2 regions of the Brevundimonas sp. DC300-4 genome follow, and region 2 is predicted to be linked to the other one. Evidence: predicted binding sites of a transcription regulator. Region 2 holds the regulator's gene; the other holds the start of a gene.
The links. Region 2 encodes LexA, which represses DNA repair genes until DNA is damaged. Its sites were predicted from a motif close to ATGTTCNCNANNTGTTCT; they were not measured.
Positions count from the first base shown of each region.

Region 1 (4,974 bases), on a different contig from region 2:
CTATCTGGGTCTGTTCACCATCGTTCATTCGCTCGACCTCGGCTGGACCCTGCTGGCCCTGACTGCGGTGCTCGGCGCCTTTTCAGCCTGGGGGGCGCGCCATGCGACCGGGTTGACCGCCACCGACGTTGGACGCGGGATGCTGTCGGGCCTGTGGGTCGTGGCCATGGGGATCGTCGTCGCCCACGGCGTCCGAGTGCTGGCCGGGCCGATGTTGTCACGCGCCGAGTCCGCCGACGTCTACTACACCCTGCTCCGCCGCCTGCCGTGGATGGAGGCCGGAACGGGCCTTGCGATGGCCGCCGTCGCCCTCGCCCTGCTGGCGGGTCGTCAAGCCTTCGGGCCCAAACTGCTGGCCGGCGTCATCATCGTGGCGGTCGCGGCCGCCCAGACCCTCGGTGGTTTCGATCCCGTGGTGCTCGGTGCCGGTGTCGTGGCTCTGGGCCTGACGGTCTGGTCGCAGAGTGCGCCCAGGACGGTCTGGGGCGGTTGGCTCGGCCTGATTGCCCTGATCTTCGTCTTCGGCTTGATGGCCCAGGCTGCGGCGCCGGAAGCCGCCCTGATCTTCATCTGGCCGGGCCTGCTCGCGGCCATCGCGGCGGCGGCCTGCGCCTTCATCGGCGCGCGGCTGGAGAGCCCCCGCTCCCTGATCCCGGCGGTCGTCGCCACGGTCGTCGGCGGGGCCTGGATCCTGAACCTGTCGCACCAGGTCTTCCTCGGCGTCGGCATGGACCTGCCCGGCGTCCTCGCGCTCATGACCGTGCTGGTGCTGCTGTTCCTCGTCCCGCTCGCCCCGCGCTCGAAGGGCACGCTGGCGGCGGCGGCGGCGGCCTGTCTGATCCTCGCCTGCGGCCTGTCGCTGACCGCCCGATTCGCCGAGCCCGCGCCCCCGCCTGCCGCCGACGGCCCCACTTAGGCTTCCGGTAACCCTGCCACTTAAGCGGACGGCAAAGCCGGTCCTTTAACAGGGGCGCATGAACCTGATCCACGCCCTCCAGGACAACACCGATCCCAACTCGCTGGTCTCGCGGTTCCGCCGCGCCCGTGCACGAAGGATCATTGCGATGATCACCAGGATCCACGCCGAGAAGGGCGAGGTGAACATCATCGATCTGGGCGGCGAGGCCAACTACTGGACCCTGTTCGATCGCCAGTTCCTGGACGCCTCGAGGGTCCGGATCACCCTCGTCAATCCGGGCGGCATCGACGAGGTCGCGGACCCACGCCTGTTCACCATCATTGACGGCGACGCCTGCACCCTGCCGCAATACGAAGACCACGCGTTCGACATGGTCCACTCCAACTCGGTGATCGAACACGTCGGCGATTGGGCGCGGATGGAGGCCTTCGCCGCCGAATGCCGCCGCCTAGCCCCGCGCTACTACGTCCAGACGCCCTATTTCTGGTTCCCGGTGGAGCCGCATTTCTCGGCCCCCTTCTTCCACTGGCGTTCGGAACAGAGCCGCGCTCGCTCCCTGCTCAAACGCCGCCACGGCTTCTCGCAGAAGGCGCCGGACATGGGCGCGGCCATGCGCGACGTCCAGCACGCCCGCCTGCTGGACAAGGCCCAGTTCCGCTTTCTGTATCCCGACGCGGCCCACCATGACGAGGTCGTGGCCGGTCTGACCAAGTCCCTGATTGCGGTTCGCGACCCCACCTCGCACTGACACCCTGTTTCGTAACCTTCGCGGACCGGTCGGCGAACGCCGGGGCATGAACCGTAGAGAAAACCCGATGCCCGCCAAATCGCGCACCATGCCCGTGCAGGATGATCTGCGCCGCCGCCTGACCCTGTTTGCCGCCGTCGGCGTCGTCGCCGCCGCCCTTATCGCAGGTCACGTCACCACCCGTTCGGCCGAGGCCGCCGTGCCCGCCCCACCGCGTGCGGGCGACCTGACCGTGGTGGAGCTCTTCACCAGCCAGGGTTGCAGTTCCTGCCCGCCCGCCAATGACAATCTGGTCCGGCTGTCGACCCGATCCGACCTGCTGACGCTGAGCTTCAACGTCACCTACTGGGACGACCTGGGCTGGCCCGATATCTTCGCCAAACCCGCCTACACCCAACGCCAGCGAGACTATGAACAGGGCCTCGGAACCGACAACGTGTGGACGCCCCAGGTGGTCGTCGACGGCCGATCCCATGTCGTCGGCCAGCGGATGTCGGACATTGAGCGCCTGATCGCCGCCCATCGTCCCTTCACCGGTCCAACGGTGATCTTCCGCAGCGGCGGCGTGGGCCTGGCCGGCGGTTCGCCGCTCGCCGACCCCGCCGACGTCTGGCTGGTTCGCTACGAACCCCGACCGATCGCGGTCCCGGTGGCGCGCGGAGAGAACGGCGGCCGCACCCTCCCCCACGCCTCGGTCGTGCGCGATCTGGTTCGGCTGGGTCCATGGTCCGGCGGCCGGGCACGGGGGTTCGCCCTGCCCGCCGCCAGCCGGGCTGGCCTGTTGACCGCCGTCCTCGTCCAGGCGCCGAACGGCGGACCGATCCTGGCGGCGGCCAAGGGCTGACCTGACGTCGCCTGACGACCTGGCTCTGGCCATTGGCGTCGCCCCCTCGTGACCGCTAGAGCATGATCGTTCAGGGGGGAACACCATGTCCATGTCGATCGGGACGCACGCGCGTCGCTTCACGCTTATCGCCTTCGCGGCCCTGGCCATCTCCGCCTGCGAGGACGGGACCGCCTCGGCCGAGGCCTCTGCCGCCCGACCTGCCCAGGATCGCGGCGACTTCGTCGTCCGCCCGGCCGTGCTGGAAAGCGACGACTACACCGATCTGGCCGCCCAACTGAGCGAGGAGCGCTGGCTGGAGGACGTCGCCGACGTTCTGAACGAGAGCCTGATCCTGCCCGTCGATATCGGCCTGCGCTTCGCCGAGTGCGGCGAGAACAACGCCTACTACATCCCCGAGGATCGCGAGATCCAGATCTGCATCGAGATGTTCGAAGGCGAGCGCGAGACCTTCGGCGCCTACTACGAGACCGACGAAGAGATCGAGGATGCGGTCAACGGCTCCTTCCTGTTCACCGTCTTCCACGAAGTCGGCCACGCCCTGGTCGACGTTCTGGAAATTCCCTTCACCGGCCGCGAGGAAGACACGGCCGACAGCCTGGCCGCCTGGTGGCTGATCGACGGCGATGAAGGCGAGGAATCGGCCATCGCCGGCGCCCTCAGCTTCTACACCGACCCCGAAGAGGCGGCCGAGGTCGACGAGAGCGACTTCGCCGACGAGCACTCCCTCAGCCAGCAGCGCTACTATACCCTGACCTGCCTGGTTTACGGCTCCGACACCGACAAATACGCCAACCTCCTCGAGGAGGAATGGCTGACCCCGGAACGCGCCGAACAGTGCCCGGCCGAGTTCGAGCGCCTGACCTCGACCTGGTACACCCTGCTGGATGCTCATCTGAAGGAGTAGGCGTCAGAAACGGACGTAGCCTCACGGCTGCGTTCACCGTTCCGTAAAGAACATATTGGCAACCAGAACAAACCATGCACATAGTCCTGCTCACAGGGAGCGGGTCACGGTCATCGGACCGAGGGCGGGCCTCTCCCCAGGGTCTCAACGGGAATCATGGCAAGGGAGAGTGGCAAGGTGGCAGCTCAGGCGAATCTGAAATTGGTGGGCAAGGACGACGGCGACAAGCAGCGCGCGCTGGAGGCGGCGATCGCACAGATCGACCGCGCGTTCGGCAAGGGCTCGGTCATGAAGCTGGGCAAGGGAGGCGTCGCCGACGTGATCCCCTCGGTGTCCACCGGCTCGCTGGGCCTGGACATGGCGCTGGGCATCGGCGGCCTGCCGCGCGGTCGGGTGATCGAGGTCTTCGGTCCTGAATCCTCCGGCAAGACGACTCTGGCCCTGCACACCGTGGCCGAGATCCAGAAGGCCGGCGGCACCGCCGCCTTCGTCGACGCCGAACACGCACTCGACCCCGGCTATGCCCAGAAGCTCGGCGTCAATCTGGACGACCTGCTGGTGTCTCAGCCCGACACGGGCGAACAGGCGCTGGAGATTGTCGACACCCTGGTGCGTTCGGGCGCCGTGGACATCGTGGTGATCGACTCGGTCGCCGCCCTGACCCCGCGCGCCGAGATCGAGGGCGAGATGGGCGACAGCCTTCCGGGCCTTCAGGCCCGTCTGATGTCCCAGGCCCTGCGCAAGCTGACCGCCTCAATCTCCAAGTCGAACTGCATCGTCCTGTTCATCAACCAGATTCGCCACAAGATCGGCGTCATGTACGGCTCGCCGGAAACGACCACGGGCGGCAATGCGCTGAAATTTTACGCCTCGGTCCGCCTCGACATCCGCCGCACCGGCGCGATCAAGGACCGCGACGAGGTCGTCGGCAACACCACCCGGGTCAAGGTGGTCAAGAACAAGGTCGCCCCGCCGTTCCGCGAGGTCATCTTCGACATCATGTACGGCGAGGGCATCTCCAAGCTCGGCGAGATCATCGACCTGGGCGTCAAGGCCGGGATCATCGAGAAGTCGGGCAGCTGGTTCTCCTACGACTCGACCCGCATCGGTCAGGGCCGCGAGAACGTCCGCGCCTTCCTGAAAGCCAACCCCGACATGGCCGACGCCATCGAGGACAAGGTCAGGAAGTCCACCTCGAGGATCGCCGACGAGCTCCTGGGCACACCCGAGCCGGACGAAGGTCAGGATCTCGACGGCTAGATCCTCCCCCATCGGGGGAGGGGGACCGCGTCTTCGTGGTGGAGGGGGCAACGCCAGACACCGAATTCGCGGCCGCCTCCCTCCGTCACGTCGCTGAAGAGGCGACGCGCCACCTCCCCCGACGGGGGAGGACCAAAGACACTCCGTCCGGCCGGTCCCTGCGACCCGCCGCCGACCCCCGCGGGGCTCGGGCTGGACGGAGCCGCCCGCCCGGTTCGTCCGGGCGGGCTCTTTTCTGTTCCAGTCAGGCCGGCACCCACATCTGCAGACCGGCGCTCAACCCCGTCCACCCAGTG
Region 1 is NZ_JAFCWC010000002.1:318,176-323,149, reverse strand. Features, by position in the region: gene ACP7AZ_RS05050 (M20/M25/M40 family metallo-hydrolase) at 1-916, shown strand, start outside; gene ACP7AZ_RS05045 (methyltransferase domain-containing protein) at 975-1,667, shown strand; gene ACP7AZ_RS05040 (DUF1223 domain-containing protein) at 1,735-2,511, shown strand; gene ACP7AZ_RS05035 (DUF4344 domain-containing metallopeptidase) at 2,597-3,418, shown strand; gene recA (recombinase RecA) at 3,596-4,678, shown strand; gene ACP7AZ_RS05025 (thiol-disulfide oxidoreductase DCC family protein) at 4,955-4,974, opposite strand, start outside.
Region 1: the regulator LexA is predicted to act here: its motif matches at 3,466-3,483, upstream of recA (recombinase RecA).

Region 2 (4,974 bases):
CCTGCGCCCCCGATCAGGCCGGCATCTGCCTGCCCCTGATCGACACCGCGCCGCTGGACATGCCGATCCTCGGCGTCTGCCTGGGTCACCAGGCGATCGGCCAGGCGATGGGCGGCCACGTCATCCGCGCCAAGGCCTTGATGCACGGCAAGACCTCGCCCATCATCCATGAAGGCAAGGGGATGTTCGCCGGTCTGCCGTCGCCCTTTACCGCGACCCGGTATCATTCGCTCGCGGTCCAGCGCGAAACCCTGCCCAACAGCCTCAACGTCACGGCCTGGACCGAGGACGGCGAGATAATGGGCTTCCAGCATCACGAGCGGCCGATCTACGGGGTCCAGTTCCATCCCGAGTCCATCGCCACCGAACACGGTCACGAGATGCTCGCGAACTTCCTCGACCAGGCGGGCGTCAAGCGTCTGGCGATGGTCTGATCCCATGGCTGAGGGTGGTTTCAAGCCGCTGCTGGCCAAGCTGGTCGACGGCCAGACCCTGACCACGGCCGAGGCCGGCGACTTCTTCGCCGCCTGTCTGCGCGGCGAGCCGACGCCGGCCCAGGTCGCCGCCGCCGTGACCGCCCTGCGGATCCGCGGCGAGACGGTCGAGGAGATCGCCGCCTTCGCCCAGGCGATGCGCGATGCGGCCGTGACGCTGGACCATCCCTATGACGTCATCGACACCTGCGGCACCGGCGGCGACGGGGCCCACACCTTCAACATCTCGACCGCCGCCGCCCTGGTGCTGGCCGGCGCGGGCCTGAAGGTCGCCAAACACGGCAACCGCGCCATGAGTTCGAAATCCGGGTCATCGGACGTGCTCAGCGTCCTCGGCGTCGACCTGACCGCGGGACTGGCGCAGCAGCGGCAGGCGCTCGACGAGGCCGGCATCGCCTTCCTGTTCGCCCCCGCCTACCACGGCGCCATGCGCCACGTCGGACCGGTCCGCGCCGAGATCGGTTTCCGCACCGTCTTCAACCTTCTGGGACCGCTCTCCAATCCAGCGGGCGCCAAACGTCAGGTCATGGGCGTCTATGATCCGCGCCTTGTCGAGCCGCTGGCCGAGGTGCTGGGCCGGCTCGGCGCGACCCGGGCCTGGACCGTCCACGGTCAGGGCCTCGACGAACTGACCACCACGGGACCGACCGAGGTGGCGGAGTGGAAGGACGGGGTCGTCCGCCGTTTCACCGTCACGCCCGAGGACGCCGGCCTGCCCCGCGCCGACATCGAAGCCCTGCGCGGCGGCGACGCGGAGACCAATGCGGTGGCCCTGACCGCCCTGCTGGCCGGGGAGACCGGTCCCTATCGCGACGTCGTGCTGTTGAACGCCGCCGCCGCCCTGGTGGTCGCGGACAAGGCGCCGGACCTCAAAGTCGGCGTGGCCCTCGCCGCTGTCGCCATCGACGAGGGCAGGGCGGCCCGGGCGCTCGCCGATCTGGCCCGCATCACCTCGATGCCGCCGCCCGTTGCCGAAGACCCCGCATGACCGACATCCTCGACCGTATCGCCGCCTACAAGCGCGAGGACGTGGCCGCCCGCAAGGCCGCCCAGCCGCAGGCGGAGATCGAATCCCTGGCGCTGATCGCCGGCATGCCGCGCGGCTTCCGCAGCGCGCTGGAGCGCCGCGCCGCGCCCGGCCGCCCCGCCCTGATCGCCGAGATCAAGAAGGCCAGTCCATCAAAGGGCCTGATCCGTGCGGACTTCGACCCGCCGGCCCTGGCGCAGGCCTACGAGGCGGGGGGCGCGGCCTGCCTGTCGATCCTGACCGACGGCCCCAGCTTCGAGGGCGCCGACGACTATCTGATCCAGGCCCGCGCCGCGGTCGCCCTGCCCTGTCTGCGCAAGGACTTCCTCGTCGACCCCTGGCAGGTGGCCGAGAGCCGCGCCCTGGGCGCCGACTGCATCCTGATCATCCTGGCTATGATCGACGACGTTCTGGCCGGCGAGCTGCTATCCGAGGCGAAACGCTTCGGTATGGACGCCCTGATCGAGACCCACGACGAGGCCGAGATGGAGCGCGCCGCCGCGTTGCGCGGGGATCTGGTCGGCATCAACAACCGTTCCCTGCGAACGTTCGACGTCGACCTCCGCGCCACGGCCCGCCTGGCCCCGCTGTCGCCAGCGGGCTCGCTTCTGGTGGCCGAAAGCGGGATCTTCAGCCCGGCCGATGTCTTGGAGGTCTCCAGCGCTGGCGCCGCGGCCATCCTCGTCGGCGAAAGCCTGATGCGTCAGGCGGACGTGACGGCCGCGACGCAAGCTCTGCTCGCCTAGGGTCTTCCTTCTCCCGCTGGGAGAAGGTGGCTCGCGAAGCGAGACGGATGAGGATCGGACCTCACCAGCAGCGCACGACACTCGCCGTTTCGCGCAAGACCGATCGCGCCGCTCTCGGGCGCTCAGGCCCCCTTCCACCGGGAGAGGGTATTCGCCTCTGCCGTTAAGTTGACATTAGGCAAGAACACTTACAGAACATCGGCAACGGTTCACGACTTGTTCTGGAGGCGATTCCCACCATGCTGACGCGCAAGCAGCACGAACTCCTGATGTTCATCCATGAACGACTCAAGGAGACCGGCGTTTCGCCGTCGTTCGACGAGATGAAGGAGGCGCTGGATCTGGCGTCCAAGTCGGGCATCCACCGGCTGATCACGGCGCTGGAGGAACGCGGCTTCATCCGCCGCCTCGCCCACCGCGCCCGCGCCCTTGAGGTGACCAAGCTGCCGGAACAGGCGACGGCGGGAGCTGTGCGTGGCCGCGCGGGCTTCACCCCGGCGGTCATCGAGGGCGGGGGCCGCAGCCCTGCCGCCGAGCCCGCCAACGACACCCGCGAACTGGTTCTGGTCGGCAAGATCGCCGCCGGCGTGCCCATCGCCGCCCTGCAACAGGACCACGGCCGCTATCAGGTGCCCGAATCCATGCTGGGCGCCGGCGAGCACTACATGCTCGAGATCGAAGGCGATTCGATGATCGAGGCCGGCATCCTCAACGGCGACCTGGTGGTCATCAAACGTGTCGACACCGCCGCGTCCGGCGAGATCGTCGTGGCTTTGGTTGAAGGTGAAGAGGCGACGCTCAAACGCTTGCGCAAGAAGGGCAATTCCATCGCCCTGGAGCCCGCCAACCGCAACTACGAGACCCGCATCTTCGGTCCCGACCAGGTCGAGGTCCAGGGCAAGCTGGTCGGCCTGATCCGCCAATACCACTAGACGCCGTCACTCGGGACCACATCCGCCGCATCGGGATCGCTGATGCGGCTCCAAGGCCTGTCGCCCCGCACATCAGTGGCCCAGACCGCGCGCCAGCCCTGAGCGGTGCGCCACAACTCGACTGAACCGCCCTGCGCATAATCCAGTCCGTCGAGCACCAGTTTTCCATCGCAGCTTGGCGGCAGGTCTTGGACAACGGCTCGGACGCTGACCAGCGGCGCTGAGGCGCACAAGGCGGCGAGCTGGCCGGCGTCCGGCGCGGCCTTCCCCCACCACAGGGCGATGGGCGCCCTATCGGTTTTGGCCGGAGCGCAGCTTGATCGCGCGCAGACCCATCCGTCTTCGGGTCGTGGCTCCAGCGTCAGCCCGCGCCGCCGCGACCACAGGTCCGCCGCGAACTGCCGCACGCCCGGCCGCACCACGACCGCCTTGCCCGCCTCGCTGAACGCCGCGTTCGTTCCGCCATCCCCGATCCAGAGCGTCGGTGTGGGCGCGCGAGGCCACAGCAGGACAGCGCAGGCGAAGGGCAGGCCCAGCCACCGCAGCCGCCCCTGCCACAGGCACAGGAAAAGGACGCCGAGGAACGAGATCGGCAGCACATGGTCCGGCGCGCTGGCGATGGTCTTCACCGCCCCTGGCAGCCCCGCCGTCCAGTGACCGATGGCCAGCATCAGGTCGACTCCCTTGCCGGCCACCCACAGGAACGGCCCGCCCAGCCCGATGGGCTCCAGCAAGGCTCCCAGCGCCAGCGCCGGCATCATCACGAAGTCCGCGATAGGCGACGTCGTCAGGTTGGCGAGCAGCCCGTACATGGCCGCCCTGTTGAAATGCTGGACCGCGAACGGTCCGGTCGCCGCGCCGGCCACCAGACTGGCCGTCACGGCGATCAACAGCCAGTGCCGCGCCGACTGGAACGCCGCGATCGGCCAGGGCACGGACAGCTCCCGTGTCCTCGGCGGCCAGCCCTCCGACAAGGCCACCAGGGCCGCCGTCGCTGCGAACGACATCTGGAAGCCCGGCGTCACGATGGCCTCAGGCTGAAGGATCAGGACAACCATCGCCGCCAGCGCCAGCGCATGCATGGTGATCGCCGGCCGGTCCAGCAGGATCGCCGCGAAAGCGACCGACGCCGTGATCGCCGCCCGCTGCGCCGGCGGGGGCGCGCCGGACAGCACCAGATAGCTCCACACGGCGACCAGCCCCGCGACCGCCGCCACCTTCTTGCCCGACACCCTCAGCGCCAGCCACGGCCAGGCGGCGACGCCAAGCCGGACAAGGAAGAAGGCGAACCCGCCGACGATGGCCATGTGCAGACCCGAGATCGACAGGATGTGCGCCAGGCCGGAATCCCGCATGGCATCGAGGTCTTCGCGCGCGATCCAGGTCTCATGGCCCGTGGTCATGGCCGCCGCGATCCCGCCCGTCCGCTCGCCCAGCCGGGCGACGATCCGCTGCGACAGGGCGAACCGCGCGCCGTTGACCGCCATCGACAGCCGCAGTCGCCATGGCGGCGGCGCCAGATACGCCTCCCGCGTCTCGCCCAGTGCGAAAGCCGTGCCGCCGAGCCTCTGAAACCAGGCGTTGCGGCCGAAATCATAGGCCCCGGGACTGGCCGGGGGCGGCGGCGGATTGAGGATGGCGAACAGCCGGATCGCCGAGCCCGGGGTCGGCGGCTCCCCCCGCACCGTCGCCCGCAGCCGGATTGGCGTCGCCTCGGGCTCCAGCCCCCGGATCCGCACCGGCGCGACGACGATCCGATGGCCGCGGTCGCCCGG
Region 2 is NZ_JAFCWC010000001.1:512,215-517,188, forward strand. Features, by position in the region: gene ACP7AZ_RS02635 (anthranilate synthase component II) at 1-434, shown strand, start outside; gene trpD (anthranilate phosphoribosyltransferase) at 439-1,482, shown strand; gene trpC (indole-3-glycerol phosphate synthase TrpC) at 1,479-2,267, shown strand; gene lexA (transcriptional repressor LexA) at 2,507-3,199, shown strand; gene ACP7AZ_RS02655 (ComEC/Rec2 family competence protein) at 3,196-4,974, opposite strand, start outside.